DNA from 3 places in the Priestia sp. D3YE.R1 genome. Region 1 is predicted to be linked to each of the others. Evidence: riboswitches for the same ligand, from Rfam matches in the RefSeq annotation. Region 1 holds a riboswitch; each other region holds the start of a gene.
The links. Region 1 has a riboswitch for S-adenosylmethionine ahead of ACOZIR_RS20285 (Na+/H+ antiporter NhaC family protein). Riboswitches for the same ligand answer to the same signal wherever they lie in the genome.

Region 1 (6,731 bases):
TATTATGCGGAATTGAAATTGGAGGAGCGGCTTATGCACTTAAACAAAATGAGACGCTTTGGAAGGAGTTAGATAAAGAAAAGCCAGTTGATTTTTTCAAACAGTAAAAAACCCTTAAAAAGAACATTCTTTTTAAGGGTTTGATATTACGCAGCCTCTTTAGATGATTTTGATTTTTTATTTAAACGAGGAAATCCAATTACAATTGCAATGATGCCGCAAACAGCTGTTAACATTGGATAAAATGTAAATGGAATAATCTCAACTGGTGAAACTTTAGCAAATCCTGCTGCTAGAAGCATTTGTGCACCGTAAGGGATAAGACCTTGAACGCTGCATGAAAACAAGTCAAGCAGACTGGCTGATTTTCGATTATCAATTGAATACTTATCAGAGATTTCTTTTGCTAACGGACCTGCCGTAATAATTGAAATCGTGTTATTAGCCGTGGCCAAATTGGTTAAACTTACTAATCCAGCGATACTGAATTCTCCACCTTTTTTTGTTTGAATACGTCGTGTTAATAAATTCAATAAGAACTGAATACCGCCGTTATAGCGAATGAGTTCAACCATTCCACCAATTAAAAGAGATAAAATAATTAACTCCGACATTCCACCAATACCTTCTGTCACAGTTTTAGCAAGAGAAGAAAGCGTGTAGCTTCCATCAGCTAATCCAATTACGCCGGCTAATACAATTCCTCCAGTTAAAATGCTTAAGACGTTTGCACCAAATATAGCAGCCACTAGTACGCCGATATATGGCAAGATTTTAAACCAGCTGAAATCTTTGATTTCTACTGAAGACGTGTTGCCAAGCGTCATGACAAACAATAGAATCACCGTAACGATCGCTGCAGGAAGGACAATAAAAAAGTTTACTTTTAATTTATCTGACATATTTGTTTTTTGCGTACGAACTGCTGCAATGGTTGTATCAGAGATTATAGATAAATTATCTCCAAACATTGCACCACCAATAACAGCGGCAATTGCTAATGTAATGGATACATGAGCCTGCTCACTGATTCCTACAGCGATAGGCCCCAATGCAGCGATGGTTCCCATTGACGTTCCCATCGAAATTGAAATGAATGCGCCAATAACAAAGATTCCGACTACTACTAAGCTTTGCGGAAGTACAGAAAGCGCTAAGTTTACCGTTGAATCAACAGCTCCCATGCCTTTAGCAACTTGAGAAAAAGCACCTGCTAAAATAAAAATAAGTACCATAATAATAATATCAGGATGCCCTGCTCCTTTAGCAAAACGTTCAACTTTTACATTAAGTGAATCTTTACGATTCATAGCCAGCGCCACAATGGCTGCAATGATAATGGCCACTAATACAGGGAGCTTATAAAAATCTCCCGTTATAATTCCTGATCCGACAAACAGGACTAAAAAGACGCCCAGCGGTAACAGCGCCCAGCCGTTTCCTTTTTGTTGTTCCATTCTTAACACCTCTTGTTTACGTAATAAAAAAAGACCTCTTCTTATTGATAAGAAGAGGTCTCTTATTTGTATCATAAGATTACCCTTCTCATCTTCCAAACGAAACATCGTCTGCTGGATTTGGCACCGCACTGCGTACAGCCAGTTGCCGAGACATCTCAGGGCCAGTCCCTCCGTCTCTCTTGATAAGAAGTTTATAGTTGTTTTAAAAATAGTCTTTCACTACTGTAATCTCTTTTTATATAATTGTCAAATGCTATTTCAGAAAAATATATAGTGAGAAAATTCTCACATCAATTAGCTACGTCACGTTTTAAAAACGCTGCCCAAGCTACGCCCATAAAAAAGACAAAGTGTGCAACTAAGATGAAGATTGAAAATGAAATCGTCATGCCCTCAAACATCGTCTTCATGCCGTCCATATACTGCACAAAGTTCGTGTTGGCGAACAGTAAAAATTTCCCCCACCATAAACCAAACTGTGATACTATTCCAGTTACTGCTTTCGCCCCGATACTTACAACAATAGCTAGACTTGAAGCAAGCGCGCTGTTTCTGAATAAAGACGACAGCATAAATGCGAACGTCATCATCATAAACGTTTCCATATACGCACTGTCATACGTAAGCGTAATGTTTTTAAGCAGCTGCGCATCTCCTTCTAGACTGGCAAATCCAAAGAACAATGCTCCCCATACAAATGAAAAAAGCAAATAGCTCAGTAAGTAATATAAGCTAATTAAAATGAGCGTTATGTATTTGGATGCTAAAATCGTTGAACGTCTAGCCGGACGAATTAACAGAAGCTTAATGGTACCTGCTTCAAACTCTTTTGCAACCATTGACCCTCCGACAGCAAGAGCGAAAAATTGAACAAGAATGAGCATACCTGAACTAAATGACAGGAAGTTCAAAACGTTTTCTTCTGTTCCTGCACTGTTTGACACTTTCTTCATTAAAAGAGCCATACAAAGAGTTAAAATGCCTATTGTGATAAACGTGATTTTTGTACTTCTTTTGTGAAACCATTTCATGTGTTCATTTTGAATTAACTTAAGCATGGTGCTCTCCTTCCGTAACGGACATAAACGAATCTTCAAGCGTCTCATACACAGGGGTAATTCGGTAGACTAAAATATCGCTGTCCACTAATTTTTCATTCACAGCTGGAATTTGCTCTTTCACAATCGCTACGTCGATAATATGCGATCTCATCGTTACTTCAAATTCTTTTGATAAAAGTTCCGCTGCTTTTTGCGCGTCAGACACTTCAAATTCTACGTACATTCCTTGATCTTGACGATTTGGAGATAGATCTTGAACGGCTTTTAACTCACCGTCTTGAATGATGCCAACGCGGTCACATAATGCTTCTACTTCTTTTAATAAGTGGCTCGCGATTAAGATTGAAATGCCTTCTTCCCTGCAAAGTGTTTGTAAATATGTACGAAACTCTCTCATTCCCGCTGGGTCTAGACCATTTGTTGGTTCGTCTAGTAAAAGCAATGCAGGCTTATGTAAAATAGCTTGAGCTACTCCTAAACGCTGTCTCATCCCAAGAGAATACGTCTTCACTTTTGCATGGATGCTGTTTTCAAGCTTTACTAGCGCAATCACTTCATCCAAGCGTTCTGCTGTGATTCCTTCATGCATATTAGCAAAGTGTTTTAAATTTTGATAGCCCGTTAGATAATCATAAAACTCAGGGTTTTCAATAATCGCTCCAATTGATTTCATAGCTGATGTAAACTGTTCCTTTAATGGAAACCCATTGACGGTAATTGTCCCTTTTGTTTCTTTAATGAGTCCTACTACGGTACGAATTAGCGTTGTTTTTCCAGATCCGTTTGGACCAAGCAATCCGAAAATCTCACCGCGCTCAACCGATAAGGATACATCATGCAAAATGGTTTTCTTCCCAATTACTTTACTGACATGATCTACTTGTAGCACTGTTTCTGTCATCATGTACATCCTTTCTTTAATTAGCAATACGCCTTCTATTGTTTCTCTTTTTTAACTATTTGTCTACTATAACCTTATTTTTGGAAAAGTAGCCCATTCAAATCATTCGTATTATCCGCTTACATTTGATAAAATAAAACAAATCTTAGTTAGAGGAGGACTTCTACATAATGAACTTAACCATATACCTTGCCGGGCAAATTCACGATAACTGGCGAGACGAAATTAAAAACCAAGCGGAACAATTAAACCTTCCCCTTACCTTTGTCGGTCCCATGACAGACCATGACCGCTCCGATAATATTGGAGAAGAAATTTTAGGAAAACAGCCTAATGCTGTCTTAAAAGATGAAGCTGCTTCCCAAATTAATAATTTACGCACGCAGGTGCTCCTTAAAAAATCTGATGTGGTCATTGCTTTATTTGGTGAAAAATACAAGCAGTGGAACAGCGCAATGGATGCGGCGACAGCCATCGCATTAGATAAACCGCTAATTTTGGTTCGTCCTGAAAAACTGCACCACCCGCTTAAAGAACTGTCAAACAAAGCGCAAGTTGTAGTCGAAACGCCAGAACAGGCTCTTCAAGCACTAGCTTATATTTTTGAATAACAACAAATAAGAGCTGTCGAAAACCGGCAGCTCTTATTTGTTGTTTATTGAAGGCTCCGTACGAAGCATGCGATGAGTATTTCGTGGGAAGTTCTGAGATTATTATTCTTGTGGGAGTTTCATTTTTGACATAACGATAAGCAAAGTTACAGTCGGGTGCTTACTTTTTTGACCCGGATGCTCCATAATCTTTAATCTTTAACTTCACATCATAGTTAATTGGCACTTCACTAAATGTTTGATCCCAATTTTCTTTGACCCTCATCCATGTTCTAGGCTGCTTAATTCTCAATTGATTTCCGAAGCCTGCAACATCAACTTTATATTTTGTTTGCATTTTTTCTAGTACGTTTCTTACCAGGTACTTTACTTTTTTTTCTGAAGTTTTTTGCGCATTCTGTAAAAATTGATTATTAAAAGAGCTCCCTGAAGTCATCCAACTTTCAGATAGCCTTCCCACTGATTCAATGTGTACATCAAAAGAGATATTATTTCCTTTAACATGGGGTTGAATATGACTTTTCATAGACTCTATTTCGTATACAATCAGCTGACCAGTCTTTTTATCAAAGCTTTTCACTAGCCCGCCTTTCCCTTTGCCTGTGATCCAAGCCAAACCATCTAGTTCTTCTTCATTCAAAAAACCAATCATTTTGCTTGTTTTCCCTTTAATTATACCAGCACCCGCAAATTTGATTTCTCCATTTGCTGACAATACATTTTGCAGCAGAAAACTAGACCCAGTTTGAATCTTGCTTGCTAATTTAATAAGCGGCATGGGCGGTAAAATTCGCGTCGTTCGATACGTATTGTCTATCATTCCATACAGGTGAAAAGCCGGGATCTCTCCTGCTGTTTTTGATTCTAACGTGTCGCTAGCTCTTCCTTTACTAATAAACACAAGGCAACTAGGTCTAAAATCATTGTCCCGAAGAGTTTGGTCCACTAATTGCTCTAAACTATACGCTCGTGCAAGAGCCTCACTTATAACCATTACTTTCATATGGGGACTAGTTAAAGGAGTATCACTTCTTAAAGATAATTCACGAAGCATTTGAAAAGGAGAATCTCCTGTTTCCGAGATATTTACGTAAGATTTTTGCTGCGATCCTCCTTGTTTAGTCGTTGAACTTGCGACTTGAGGAGTGATCAGTTGATAAGTTGACGTAATCAGGTTCTTTTTAGTATACCCTTCTCCTTGTTCATCAAATTCTTTTTCAGCTATAGACTCCTTACCTTTATCATAGGCCACACCCACTCCAAAACTTTGCTCTTCAATTTCATGACTGCTCCAGCAGCCTGCCAGAGGAAAGAGCAAAAAAACAGAAAACAAAACCAATAGGAACTGGAAATGATTAAAGGTTTGTTTCATACTTTACTCCCTTTACTTTTGAAATAATGAGAAGAAGCAGCGGCAAAAAGCCAAATAAAACTAAGGCGATATTGCCAATCACATCTCCCAATTTAAATACATCATTAATATTTTTAGGAATCATGGAAATAAGATATATAACCGGAAGCAAACCATACATAAATGGATGAATGTTTTTTTGGAAAAGCTGAGACAGTCCTAATGAAGCGGCGTAATGGTTAATAGTAAAAGAAGCAAACATCTGCATGATCCATACAACTAGCAGCAAGGAATCAAATCGTTCAAAAATCAAGCCTGTCAGCTCAAAACTTCTTATTAAATCAAGCGTTGGCCACGTTCTTATTACTACTCCATCAATCGATAACGCTCCGATAACCATTACAACCGTAATCACATAAATAAATATAGGAATAGTAATTCCAACTAGCACAGCTTTTCCTGCTTTGTGAGGTTCTTTCATAAAAGCTAAAATGATTAACATAATTTCAGGACCCGTGAATGCAAGAGCAGTTGTTTTTACTCCTTTTAGTACAGGAAGGACTCCTGATCCAAGTACTGGACGCAGATTATCTATTTCAAATATTTTCATACTCATAAAAGCTACCAGTAAAAAAAGAATAACGGTAATAGGGAATATAATTTCAAACAGTCGAGCGATTGGATTAATGCCCCCTCTAATTAAATAGAGGCTTATCCACATAAATGGCATAATAATAGCCCACGTCGGCGTTTCTTCCAGCAAGAGATATCCGGTTACTTCTGCCAATGAACGGGCGTGAAAACCACCAAGCAGTAAAAAATAACCTATCATGAGCAAGCTAATTAACTTACTCAACCATTTCCCTGTAATTTCTTTACTGTATTGATAAAACGTCTTTCCAGGGAATTTCCGGCTTAACTTCACCATGATTATCGCTGCTATTATGGTGACTATTCCTCCTAGAATAACAGTTAACCACACATCTGGTGTTTTCACTTGTTCCGCAGCTGTTCGCGGCAACGTCAGAATACCAGTTCCAAGTATAAAATTGATGACAATAATAGCTGTTTGTGGCGTCGTAATACGATCGTTTGAATTTATCATTACCACTGATTCACTTCCTTTTTTCATAAGCTCCTATCCTTTTCGTAGAGAATCTTTGGTGTGCATCATCTTTGGACGTCTTTTCATCATCATAAGAGGCATACGGACCATCAAGTCTTTCCATTCACTTAAACGATAGGGTACCGCTGGACTCATGTAAGATACGCCAAAACTTTTTAGTTTCACCAAATGACTGGTCATAAAAAGGAAAAATAAAACGACGCCGTATAATCCAAGTATGG
Region 2 (6,731 bases), on a different contig from region 1:
CTGGGTAGTATACACGGCTCACTAGAGATTGTTCTTCAAGCCACTTTGCAAACTGCAGCGCTGTTTTTAACTGTTGATCTAAACGAACTTTTAATGTCTTAATGCCTCGAAGCAGTAAAAAACAATCCTGTGGTCCTAAGATAGCACCAAAAGCATTTTGTACAAACTTTACTTCTTCCGCTAGCTTTTCATCGCTTACCACAACTAGACCGCCAATGACGTCACTGTGACCGCTGATATATTTTGTAGCACTATGAATTACAATATTTACACCAAGGTCAATCGGCTGCTGTAGATAAGGCGTTAAAAACGTGTTATCCACAATTGTAAGGAGATTGCGCTCTTTCGCCAAACTTGCTACTGCTTTAATATCCGTTACCTGTAAAAATGGATTTGAAGGGCTTTCGATATAAATAGCCTTCGTATCTTTTGTGATAGCTTCTTCTACTTTTTCAACCTTCGTTGTATCAACAAAAGTTGTTTTGATACCAAACTTTGAAAATAATCGTGTTAATACACGATATGTCCCGCCGTACGTATCGTGTGAAACTAAAATTTCATCCCCTGATTCAAAAATAGATAACACCGATGAGATAGCAGCCATACCTGACGAAAAAGCAAAGCCAGCGTATCCATTTTCTAGCTGAGCAATGGTGTTTTCTAAAGCCTCACGAGTTGGATTTCCTGAACGAGAATAGTCATAGCGGCCGTTGTTCGTCTCATCTTCTTGGTTAAATGTAGATACCTGATAAATAGGTACGTTAACTGCTCCAAAATGACCGTCAATTCCTGTATTTGCATGAATTAAGTTCGTACCAAATCTATGTTTATTATTGTTGGTATGCATCAAATGCCTCCTTCAAATCTTTAATTAAATCATCTGCGTGCTCAATTCCAACAGATAATCGCAGTAAACAGTTTGTTACTCCGACACGGTTTCGAATTTCCTCCGGAATGTCAGCGTGTGTTTGACGAGCTGGGAATGTCATTAAACTTTCCACGCCTCCTAAGCTTTCTGCAAATGTAATAACTTTGACATTTTCCAAAAGCGTGGACACGATGTCAGGGTGTGAGACAGCAAAAGAAATCATGCCTCCAAATCCAGTTGCTTGTTTCTTCATGATTTCATAGCCCGGATGTGTTTCAAGACCAGGGTAATACACTTTTTCCACGAGATCATGAGCAGTAAGCCACTTTGCAATTTTCAGTGCGTTTTCGTTATGCTTTTCCATACGAAGCGCTAGCGTTTTAACACCGCGCAATAACAGCCAGCTATCTTGTGGACCTAAGATTGCCCCAGCTGCATTTTGATAAAAACGAATTCTTTCTCCTAAGCTACTACATCGAGCGACTACAAGACCAGCAACTACATCATTATGACCTCCAATGTATTTGCTCGCACTATGTATCACGATATCTGCTCCAAGCTCTAAAGGACGCTGATAGTAAGGGGACATGAATGTATTGTCAACGATCGTAAGCAAATCATGCTGTTTAGCTAACGCAATTGCTTCTGGCAAATCAGTTACGTGCATCATTGGATTTGTAGGTGTTTCAATAAATACAGCTTTCGTATTGGGACGAAGCGCATCTTTCACTTGCTCGAGATGGGCTGTGTTGACGTACGAAACAGTAATTCCTTGCTCTGAAAAGATTTCATTTAGTACTCGGTACGTTCCTCCGTATAAATCCTCTGATACAATTAAATGATCTCCGTTTTTAAATAGTGCTAAAACTGCCATTACACCCGCCATTCCTGAAGCGAATGCTACTCCTACTTCGCCTTTTTCTAAAGCAGCAATTGCTTCTTCCAATGCTGTACGAGTAGGATTTGCCGTACGCGCATAGTCAAATCCTGTACTTTGCCCTAAAGCAGGATGAGCAAATGTTGATGCTTGGTAAATGGGTGTTGTAATAGAACCTGTTGAAGGGTCACGACCTACTCCTGAACGAACTAATAAAGTTTCAATTTTCATCTATTTCTCTCCTTAACTCAAAATAAAAAACACTCTTCACAGATGGAAGAGTGTTCGTTTATACACGATTTCTCTCATCTGTTAGAACAATACTGATGTTCCACAGGAATTAGCACCGTTCAAATGAATGTTTCATTTGATGGTTGCCGGGCATCGCAGGGCCAGTCCCTCCGCCACTCTTGATAAGAGTTCTATATAATTGTTGGTGGTTAACGTTTGTTGTTACTAACTTTAATAAAGATTTTCTTTATTGTCAACATAATTTTCTAAAAAATTTAAATCATCTCATTTGTTTATTCAATATACTTGTCCTGATAAGCACATAAAAAAAGAGACGACACCGAGGTCTCTTTTTCTAAGGCAAGTGCACAGATTTTACATGAGCTAGCTTCCAATACATACTTTCTCCATTTGCCGTAATTAGTTCAACAATATTATTAGAAACTTCTTTAAGTACGCCAATTTTTTCTGATTGATCCCCTAAATCTAATACGACCAGTTGATTTTCATATTTTTTAAGCTGCTCTTCAAAGTTTCTGACAAAAGGTGCAGAGGCGGGCCTTACTGGCAGCTCTTTGTCACTTAAAGAATAAGGGGTTAACTCATTACTGTAAGGGGTAAGCCATTTCAAATGATGCAGAGAAACAAAGACATTCTTATACACTGGAGAATAAAATACAAGATAATCATTCAGCACGCTTGTAATATAGCCATGCAATGATTTCCCTCCCGTTACATAAATTTCAATAAACTTCCCTTTTGCCTGCTGTAAAATATTACGATAAGAAATCCGCTGACTTTCTTCTATTAAGTTCTCTTCTATTTCACGTAAAACCGTATAGTCTTCTTCCGATACTTCCCGCAAACCATGCATGTGTAAAAGAGGAATATACAAATAATCATGTCCATTATACAAAACCATAATATCTAATCCAAGATCAATAAGTCTGCCAACAAATGTCGTTTTACCTGAAATATCTAACTCCACAATTTTATTGATATAATGATTCATACTCATTCTCATTCTCCTCCTTTTTCCTATATGATAGAAAAGGTGCTTTATAAGCACCTTTTATGTTCCATTTCATCATGCTTTCCAACGATAATTTTTCGTTTTAATAACTTTCTCTGCCGGTGCTGAAGAGCGTGAACCCGTACGGCGTCCTCGAGAACGATCCCCTGTGCGTCCTCCCGTGCGGCGTCCTCGAGAGCGATCATCTGTGCGCCCTCCCGTACGGCGTCCTGTACGTCCACCTGTGCGGCTTCCTGTACGTTCTTCTGTAGACTTTGCAGCTTCAGTCTCTCCATTTTCTTCTGTTTCCTCATTGTTTTGATTGTTATCGTTTTGCTTAAAAGCCCCTTTTGCTCCTACACAAATGGTTTTAACATGTCTCGGCTGTAAGCGTAATACTTGATTATTCTGCACAAGTGTAAATGTACCATTTCGGCTTTGTACTAGCACGCCCTCTACAGCTTCAGGTCCTCCATTATTGATTGATACCCATTTATGGGAAAGGTGAGCAAAAAGATCGTTAAAGCTTTTAGATTTCATATATTCTGGTTCTTGACTCACTAAGAGTTCATTTGCAGATTGAGTAGTTTGATCTCCATTGTTGTTTTGATATTCACTCACACTCTTAACGTGTTCAGTATTAATATAGATGATACCGTCGTCCTCTGTGAGTAATACTATATAAGCAGATTCAAATGAACCTAAGACATCAAGAAGTTGACCTGCTTTTTTCTCAGGCCCACCTTGGTTAACCTGCACATATTTAGTTTTCATCAATGATAAAGTTCCTGCAAAAGTTTTTCCTCGATACAATTCTAATTCTGTGCTAATTCCGGTAAACGTTTGTGCCGAATTTGACATAGTATCTTCAGTAATACTTTTTACATGCGCTAAGTGATAATATACAAGTGTATATTCTTGCTGATTATTATTTTGGTTGTTTTGATTGTTTTGATTGTTATTTTCACCATTATTGTTATTATTGTTATTATTGCTTTCCACTGCTAAGATTAAATAGTCTGACTGCACGTCAACCAAATAACCTGTTTTAGATTCAGGTCCTCCACGATAAACAGTCACCACTCTTCCTTTTAGGGGTTTGAAGTGAGAAGAATAGCCTTTATCAGGCATTTGTATATTTCGGCTGCGTTTTTGGCTTGATTTTTGGCGTGGATTTTGATTTTGCTCTTGTTCTTGGCCATAGTAATAGTTACTCATTGTTTTTCCTCCTTATTAGTTATCCTTATTGGTCATTCATACTGTATATATACGTATCATGTACAGCTATTGATTTCCTGCATTTGCCTATTATTAACAAAATCCACTGTTGCCTATAAATCTATCCATTTTTAAAGAGTCAAAAGGTTATTTTTAATATACGCTGTTCGTTCTTTTATAAAAGACAGCATAAATTCGGGTTCTTTATAAAATTGCTCTAAGTTATCTTTTACGTAAGGATCTTTTAATACATATGGAGCAATATACTCATGCAGTTGATAAATGATTGGTTTCATGTATTCTATTGTAAATTGATTATTTAGAACATTGTTCATTTTTTTAATATATCGCTTTTTAATGCTGTTCACCGCCAGTAAGCGAGCTGTAAGCGTATTAAATCCTTGTGCACGGACATAGTCTCCTTCCATTACTTTTCCATTTACATCTCTTCCCCAAGTTGCATCATAATCCCATGGAATCAGTTCAAAACGCCCGCTTTCATGATTTAGATAGAGCGCATAGTTATGGACAAAACCGTCGTAATTCTGCATACAAATAATACCGACTAGCCAAGATAAGTAGCGGTCGACGTTCAGGTACTTCTCAATATTCTGTTCGAATTCCGTATTTGTCCAGGTATTAAGATTAAATATAAACTTTTCTAATTTTTCCTCATCCCCTTCTCTCACTGCTTTATCTTCATATCCAGATAACAAAGTTGTTTTCGGCTTTTTATCCAAATCGCTCATCAAAGAAAAATTAGCATCTCCGTCCACTGCATAAAATATGGATCCATCCGCTAAATTTCTTTTTTTCAAAAATAGTTCATCTACCGATTCGAGCTGAAGATATATTCCTTCATTTTTCCCATTAATCTTAAGAGTGACAAACTGAGAGTGAGGAGATAAAACATCTAAAGAAGAGAAAAAATCGAGGGACAATTTGTTGCGCATAAGCGATGGATCTTTATATTCAGCGTTTAGGTGTATTTCTTTGGCACGCTGAAATATCTTCGGAGAATAAAATTCAATATAATATGACTTTTTCTTCATCTTCCGAATATGGGAGCCTCTTAGCAGCAAATCAATATCGTAGCGTTTTTTGTTAAACTTCATCGTTGCCTGAACCGCTTCTTCTGACCAAATATCTCTTTGCATTTCCTTTAAATCTTTTACATTCACAAACAGAGCGTATTGAGGGATTTCTTTTTGCTTCATTATTCGACCACCTTTCTTCAATTATTAAAGTATATGAAGGGAAAATTCTCCATGATACCCCACCGCATCAACTATTTCCGTAAACTCCACTTTTGACTCATATCAAGGACAAGCATCAGCGCGTATTCTATTAATGCAAGACCTAGTCCAATTGCCAAGGAGGTTTTTGTATTGCATATTACACCTGAAAAAATTAAAGAGGCTGCTGAAGCCCTAGAATGTACAGAACTGAAATCTTTTATGTTTCAAGAGCCAACTGCCGGTCCACTAACAAAGCCGCGTCGCTCTTCTCGTAGCACTCGCCGTTCTACCCGCGGTACGCGTCGCTCTTCTCGCGGCTCTCGTCGTTCTACTCGCCGCTCTCATCGCTCTACTCGTCGTTCTCGCCGTTCTACTCGCCGCTCTCGCCGTTCTACTCGCCGCTCTCGCCGTTCTACTCGCCGCTCTCGCCGTTCTACTCGCCGCTCTCGCCGTTCTACTCGCCGCTCTCGCCGTTCTACTCGCCGCTCTCGCCGTTCTACTCGCCGCTCTCGCCGTTCTACTCGCCGCTCTCGCCGTTCTACTCGCCGCTCTCGCCGTTCTACCCGCCGCTCTCGTCGTTCTACTCGCCGCTCTCGTCTTTCTACTCGCCGCTCTCGTCGTTCTTAATTTCTCTAAACACTCATCTTTATTGCAAAAAAAAGCCGAAGAACCATGAGTGTCTTCGGCGTTTTTTTCCAGTTATAGAAGGGGCACATTTGGAAATATACTAAGATGGGATGTTATTCATTTTACATAGAAAAGGAGAGCTTTTATGAAAAAAAGCAAGCATCAAATCTCAACTTCATCAACAACAGATATCGAAGAAGTCAAACGTTTAAATGCTCAGTCTGGATTAACTTACAATGAAGTATTTGCACTTCTTGGAGAAACCTATTTAAAAAATCAAAAGAAGAAATAATAAGCAGGGACTAGAAACCATCTTCTAGTCCTTATACTTTGAAAATCCCGGAAAATCCTTTTACTAAGGATGTTAATTGGTTCATGGCTCCCATCATCTGCCCCGCAGTATTCATCATCTTGTTCATATCGTAATTGCCATCACTCGATTTAAACTGAGACATTAATGACTGAAATTGAGAAGGCTGAGGCTTTTGCTGCTGAGCTTTAGGGTATGGATTAAAAGGCGCACCTGCATTATTGTACATGGGCTGCTGATACATTCCGTTCATATAGGGAATTTGCTGAGGACCAAAAGGCATTTGTTGCTGAGCGTACGGATGTTGCGGCATATAAGCTTCCGTCCATGGCTGCTGGTGATACTGTGGA
Region 3 (6,731 bases), on a different contig from region 1:
AGGATTTACAGCTTCAACTTCTTTAATTGATCGGTTACTCACTCTTCCGTTCTACGAATTTATGTCTTTTTATGAGCAGCTTCTCTTATCTTTAAAAAGACTTGTTGGCGCTCATGTTAAATATAAACCGATGTATCCTAACTTTCCAAACGAAGTCATGCAAGCGTCCGAAGCAGAACTATACATAAATGCTGTGGTTCACTATCTGACTGGGATTTTACCAAACAGTGAAAAACAAGATGTTTTTCCACTGTTTGATACTACAGATTTACGGATTATTGACCTCGGAACGGATGAAGAATTTGACCTTATGATGCGCCAATTAATTGGTGCCAATACCTCATTATCGCAAACGGATCGAGCAGACATCGAATGGTCTCTTATCACTTTACCGGCATTAGACCTACTTCCAGCAGTCATTCCTCAAAAAGAAAATGCTGCATTTGTTAGCTCAGTTTTAATTAAAACAAACAAACTACCTATTGATGTCTTGTCTTCTTATTTTAAAACAGCAACAGATGTCTTACGTTTGGCAACCGCTTTATCTGATGGCGATATTAGCCTTTCATCACCCACTTTATTTAAAAAGTTTAGTCGTTTTGAACGCCGAAGCTTGTTGCAGCTGCTAGAAAGCACTCCAAATGTAGAAGAAGATATGTTTCGTTATAAAGTAAAGTGGATTCGTTTAGGTGAGATTTTACATCCTGGAGAATACAAACATCGATTTCCTCACGCTGCTAAAGGATTCGATGCTGTTCGAAACCATAAAAGACCGTTGACGTTCTATAGTAAATTAGAGAAAGCACTCGAGCAACAAGACGTCTCAAAAGCAGTTTCACTTTTAGAAAAACGGCCAGGTGACTTTGCTAGACGAATTGACCATTTACTGCGCTTATCTACTGGGGAACAAGAAGCTGCTTCTATTATTGTAGCATTTGCAACGGTCGCTCATCATGTCTCTACGCCAGTACTGCTTCAGCTCTATTCACATATGAAGCATCGACATCATAGACAAGATATGCGCGTAGTGTTTCCAAAAGGGAATGTGTCCAAAGTAATGGCGCTTGATAATCCCTTACCTTCTCTTCGTAAAAATCTTTGTGATGGTGTAATAAATGCATGCAAAGATGCTTTACATGACCGTTTTGCTAAGTTGCCACCTCTTGGAAATGTATGGCTTGATGAACGTTTACGTGAACAAACTATACCATTTTCACAGCGTTCAAGCAGCAAAACATTAAAAACGATTAGTAGGGGCAGTAAATTAACAATTCCTGAAGGCAATACGCTTCGTTTTTTTATTTGGTGGAAAGAAGGCTTTGTAAATGGTGAACACACCGGTAGTGTAGATATTGATTTGTCTGCCGGAATTTACGATGAAAACTGGCAGTATAAAGAGCATATTTCTTATACAAACTTATCTTCAAAAAGCTTCAAAGCTTTTCACAGCGGAGATATTACATCTGCTCCTAACGGGGCATGTGAATTTATTGACTTGCATATCCCTACGATTCTAAAAAAAGGCGGCCGTTATATATTGATGAACGTTTATTCATTTTCTGTCCAGCCTTTTGTTATGCTTCCCGAATGTTTTGGAGGATGGATGATAAGACAGCACATAGAGTCCGGCGAGATATTCGAACCTTCTACCGTGCAGAATAAAGTAGATCTTGCTAGTGATTCCACCATCTCCATCCCTTTAATTTTTGATTTACAAGAGCGAAAATTAATCTGGACGGATATTTCGCTGCATCATCATGTTGAATTTGAAAATAATCTCGAACAAAACAATGGATCTGTCTCTCTTATAGGAAAAGCTATGACAAAGCTGTTGAAGCCAACGCTTTATGACCTTTTTTCATTTCACGCAGAAGCTAGAGGAACACTTATCCACGACAAGCAAAAAGCTGACACTATTTATTCTCTTGATGAAGGTGTTACCCCTTATGATATTGAAACAATTATCGAAACCTACCTAAACTAATTAATTTATAAGAAATTAAAAACAAACAAAAGAAAAAACCTCTTTCCAAGAAAGAGGTTTTTTCTTTTATTTCACGAGCTTTTGCTCAGTTGCAGCTGAACTCTGACTTCGTTTATGAAATCCTTTTGCGTAGTACGCAATAATAAGACCGATAAACCATAATGGTCCGATGACAACTGCAATTCTTGTGTCTGGGTTGTACGCCATAAGAACAACAACAAGCGCTAGAAACGCAAGTGATACATAAGACGTTAGCGGAAACAAAGGCATTTTGTATTTTAACTTTTCCTCTTCACCTTTTTTTAACGTTTTGCGATACTTAATTTGAGAAAGCAAAATAATTCCCCATGTCCAAATCGCACCGAATGTTGCAATGCTTGTTACCCACGTAAATACTTTGGCAGGCACAATGTAGTTTAACGCTACTCCCACTAATAAAGCACCCGCTGATGCTAAAACAGCTTTTCCCGGTACGCCGCCTTTTGTCAGCTGGCTGTATCCTTTTGGCGCTTCTCCGTGCTCTGCTAAGTTAAACAGCATACGGCCTGTACTAAAAATACCGCTGTTACAAGAAGAAAGAGCTGCTGTTAGCACGACAAAGTTAATAATACCAGCCGCCGCTGGAATCCCGATTTTTTCAAATGTTAATACAAACGGGCTTCCCTGTGAACCGATTTCTTGCCAAGGATAAATCGACATAATGACAAATAATGCACCCACGTAGAAAATAAGAATACGCCAAAAGACAGAATCAATCGCTCTTGCTAGAGATTTTTCCGGATTTTTCACTTCTCCCGCGGTAACACCGATCATTTCAATTCCTAAATACGCAAACATGACCATTTGCAGCGACAGCAAAATGCCTTTGAATCCGTGCGGGAACAGTCCGCCGTTGTCCCACAAGTTTTTAATACCAGTCGCAACGCCGCCGTTGCCGATTCCGAACACAATCATTAATAATCCAACGGCAATCATTAATACAATCGCTAAAATTTTAATAAGTGCAAACCAAAATTCCAGTTCGCCATATGCCTTAACAGCTAAGAAGTTAACTGTTGTCATAATGACAAGCGCCGATAACGCCCAAATCCAGTTTGGTACATCTGGATACCAATACCCCATATAAATACCAACGGCTGTAATTTCAGCCATACATGTTACAACCCATAAAAACCAGTAATTCCAACCTGTTAAATAACCAGCAAGCGGCCCTAAATAGTCGCGCGCGTACTTACTGAATGAACCTGCAACAGGTTTTTGAATCGCCATTTCTCCAAGTGCTCTCATAATAAAAAACATAATCATTCCGCTAAATCCATACGCCAACAATATTCCCGGTCCTGCTAATTTAATAGCAGATGCAGATCCAAGAAACAGCCCTACCCCTATGGCTGCTCCTAAGGACATCAGCGTCACATGTCTTTCTTCTAACCCGCGTTTCAATTCTTTCCCCTGAGTTTTCCCCTGCATAAACGTCTCCCCTTTTTCCAATCTGTCAAAACGAGATGAATACAGCCTTTTTTGTTAGCGCTTTCATATAAGTCTGTGCTAAAAGTCAGCTAGGCTATATATTTGTATTCTATCACCTTTCTCTCACTTTTCTTTTGTCGAAAAATAAAAAAATTATCGTATCATTTTGTTTAAATACACAATTAGATGTAGACACTGGTTTTTTACTATGTATTTATTATTGCACCTAAGTAATAGCATTTTAAAAAAATAGAAAAACGCCGACTCAACTCCGTCAGCGCATCGTTCATTTTATGCTTTTTATAAAAACTAGCATTTATCTCGCGGGTTCAAAAGTTTTACAGCCAGGTTCTTCCGTTTCAGAAACATGGTGACTACTTTCAGGACTCACAACGTAAATGGACTCTGCACTGCATTTGTTTCCAGTTTTCCAATACACGCACTCATTTACTTCACATAATACACCTTGAGCCACTGTCATCCCTCCTTTTCTTGTCTTATCTCTTTTTTACCCGAAATATAATGCTTCTAACATTTACATGCAAAAAAACCGCTTGTTTATCAAGCGGATCTTTTTATTGCATATGTTCAACATACTGTTTTTTAGCTAGATATAACTCGCGACTCAGCGTAATCCGTCGTTCTCGCAGGTGCCTTAATTTAGCCTGAAATCGTTCATTAGTTGGCTCTTCTTGAATTAAGCGATACGTAAAAGAAATATCTTCATTTAACTGTTTAAAATCTTCCCATATTTCTTGAACGAGTGCGGATTGTTTGTCTTCAAATGAGCGATTTTGCTTCGTTTTTAGCGCAGCTAAAATTTCCTGTTGCCACGTTTCGTCTTTTATTTCTTTTGCTAACAAGTATAGATCTAAATAATCATCAATGCTTAACGCCGTTTGTCTATTGTTCAATGTCATCACCTTTTCTATACGAAATGTTTCTTCCTAAGAAGAGGATTTCACCATAGAAAAAGATTCCTCTTCTTATCTGTCAAAGCTAGGCTATGCTGGAATTAGCACCATTCAATAATTGTGGTTGCTGAGGCTTCAAAGGGCCAGTCCCTCCACCTCTCTAGATAAGAATATTTCGTTTTTAAATTATTTCTGACTATTCTAATATGTTTTGTAGGTTACGTCAATAGCTTTTCAATAAAAAGAAAAAAGAAGTAAAATATGGTATGCTGTCATAAAGGATGGTGAGCACATGAAACGATATATGTTATCTGCTTTTTTGGGAAGCTTGCTGTTGCTTCTCAGCATTGCCTTTTCATCTACTTTCCATATTGCAATTGTCAAAACAACCGGAAGCATTGGAGGAATTATTTTAGCAGCAGCGGCTTTGATTATGAACGCGCTTGAAGATCCTCCCGCCTCAGATCATACAGGTGGAGGAGCTGTTGAAGTACTAGATAAAGGCGCCGTTTGGGCTACTTATTTACTTTTACTTTCATTACCAAACCTCATCGCATGTATAACATCTTATGTTTTATGGACTCGCTGACATTCACCAACGTTACGAACGTTTTACCACCTGCAGGCTCATTGATATTTGTTTATCTACAAATCCAAGTTCGCGATACACATGCTGTACAAAATTCCCAGCATGAACGCTGAGCCTGATTTCAGGGTATCCTTTGATAGACAATTCATCAATCGCTTTTTGCATTAACGGCTTGGCTAGACCCCGCCCGCGGTATTCTGATACAACATATAACTCGTAGATAAAGCCAATTTCTTCTTTTGAAAAGAAGTCGGCAGATGGTCCCGCAAGAACCCAGCCTGCGAGTTTATTTTCTTGTCTAGATACTAAATAATAACATCCTTTTTTAAGAGCATTATCAATTAGTTCATTTACGCGTTCAGTTGACGGTTGAAACTGATGCGTTGTTCCTTCAAACAGCGCATCAGCAGATTTTGTCCGAATTTCCTGTATTTCTTCTTCAGTAGCTTTTACAATCATCACGATCTCTCCTTTCGTGTTCGTTTTCCACATGCAGAGATAAATTCCTGCAAAAAAAGTCTTCGCCTAAGCGAAGACTTTTATTTAAATTCAAAATGTTCTTGATGATTGCCTTGTTCATCCGTCCAGTTAATCATGATGTCTAAGCCTGCCGCTTTTCCAGGAACAGCAAAATTCGCATAGCGAAAACGCTGACCGCTTTTGCTTAAGTTAGATCTTTCAATAGGAGAAAACAAGCTGTATTTCGTCTTATTTTTTCCTTCGTGACGAAAAGCTTGAACCTGCACGCGTTCTACGTCTTTTCCAATGTTTTCAACGGTTAACCCATATGTATGATAGACGTTATTTTTCCACTTTAGCTGATTATCTCCCGTCATACTTGCTTTTGCCAGTTCAACCGACCATTGTTCAGATGATTTCTTCATTGGAAGCTTTTCCATCGAAAGAGCGCTAACATGAATAGTTGCAAAAGCAAGCCAAACAAAACAAAAAGTGCTGACTGTATAAAATAGTCTTTTCATAGATATTGATCTCCTTAGCAATTTTAGTAGTAGCATCTCCTATTGCCCTAAAAATTATGATATACGTTTTAACACAAAAAGCCCCCCATTCAGGAGAAGCTTCTTAATTAATGCATCAGCAAATCTTTTTGTTTGTCTAATGAGTGTTTCGTATATAAATCTCTTTCAACCGTATATTTAGGACGCTGTTTCACTTCGTTAAAAATCTTGCCAATGTATTCTCCGACAAGCCCTATCCCCATTAGCTGCAGGCCGCCTACAAGCCAAATTGATAAAATAAGAGACGTCCACCCAATTTGCGTATGATCTAAATATTTTTGAATCAGCGCATAAATGCCAAACGCAACACTAAAAAGAAAAGAAGCTCCTCCAAGCAGCGTTAATAACCGTATAGGCGCTACGCTAAAAGATGTAATCCCGTCAAATGCAAAAGCGAGCATTTTCTTTAACGGATATTTTGATTCGCCCGCCGTCCGTTCTTTGCGGTCATATGTGACTTCAGTGGAGCGAAATCCTACTAATGGTACAAGACCTCGTAAAAAGACGTTTCCTTCTTTGTATTTCATGAGTTCACCAAGAGCACGTTTGCTCATGAGACGAAAATCAGCGTGATTTTGAACGAGCTGAATTCCTAACTTATTCATAAAACGGTAAAATCCTACTGCCGTAGTTCGTTTGAAAAGTGTATCGGTTTCTCTGCTGTCTCGAACACCATATACAACTTCATACCCGAGCCAATACTTCTCTACAAAAGTACGAATGGCGTTGATATCATCTTGTAAATCCGCGTCAAT

Region 2: linked by a shared signal. The riboswitch ahead of ACOZIR_RS16370 (trans-sulfuration enzyme family protein) and the one ahead of ACOZIR_RS20285 (Na+/H+ antiporter NhaC family protein) in region 1 are both predicted to bind S-adenosylmethionine.
Region 3: linked by a shared signal. The riboswitch ahead of ACOZIR_RS04710 (hypothetical protein) and the one ahead of ACOZIR_RS20285 (Na+/H+ antiporter NhaC family protein) in region 1 are both predicted to bind S-adenosylmethionine.

The regions. Positions count from the first base shown of each region.
Region 1 covers NZ_JBLTHW010000003.1:379,949-386,679, reverse strand. The annotation lists gene ACOZIR_RS20290 (hypothetical protein) at 1-107, shown strand, start outside; gene ACOZIR_RS20285 (Na+/H+ antiporter NhaC family protein) at 147-1,457, opposite strand; SAM riboswitch class I at 1,543-1,649, opposite strand; gene ACOZIR_RS20280 (ABC transporter permease) at 1,751-2,518, opposite strand; gene ACOZIR_RS20275 (ABC transporter ATP-binding protein) at 2,511-3,422, opposite strand; gene ACOZIR_RS20270 (YtoQ family protein) at 3,593-4,033, shown strand; gene ACOZIR_RS20265 (Ger(x)C family spore germination protein) at 4,194-5,405, opposite strand; gene ACOZIR_RS20260 (spore germination protein) at 5,389-6,516, opposite strand; gene ACOZIR_RS20255 (spore germination protein) at 6,523-6,731, opposite strand, start outside.
Region 2 covers NZ_JBLTHW010000002.1:816,278-823,008, reverse strand. The annotation lists gene ACOZIR_RS16375 (trans-sulfuration enzyme family protein) at 1-847, opposite strand, end outside; gene ACOZIR_RS16370 (trans-sulfuration enzyme family protein) at 831-1,976, opposite strand; SAM riboswitch class I at 2,048-2,165, opposite strand; gene ACOZIR_RS16365 (hypothetical protein) at 2,332-2,994, opposite strand; gene ACOZIR_RS16360 (spore coat protein) at 3,064-4,119, opposite strand; gene ACOZIR_RS16355 (CotH kinase family protein) at 4,338-5,423, opposite strand; gene ACOZIR_RS16350 (CotG/ExsB N-terminal domain-containing protein) at 5,595-6,071, shown strand; gene ACOZIR_RS16345 (hypothetical protein) at 6,217-6,363, shown strand; gene ACOZIR_RS16340 (YppG family protein) at 6,395-6,731, opposite strand, start outside.
Region 3 covers NZ_JBLTHW010000001.1:914,036-920,766, reverse strand. The annotation lists gene ACOZIR_RS04725 (cytoplasmic protein) at 1-1,984, shown strand, start outside; gene alaP (alanine permease AlaP) at 2,051-3,454, opposite strand; gene ACOZIR_RS04715 (DUF1540 domain-containing protein) at 3,771-3,929, opposite strand; gene ACOZIR_RS04710 (hypothetical protein) at 4,030-4,374, opposite strand; SAM riboswitch class I at 4,438-4,539, opposite strand; gene ACOZIR_RS04705 (hypothetical protein) at 4,661-4,957, shown strand; gene ACOZIR_RS04700 (GNAT family N-acetyltransferase) at 4,970-5,416, opposite strand; gene ACOZIR_RS04695 (hypothetical protein) at 5,497-5,937, opposite strand; gene ACOZIR_RS04690 (glycosyltransferase family 2 protein) at 6,045-6,731, opposite strand, start outside.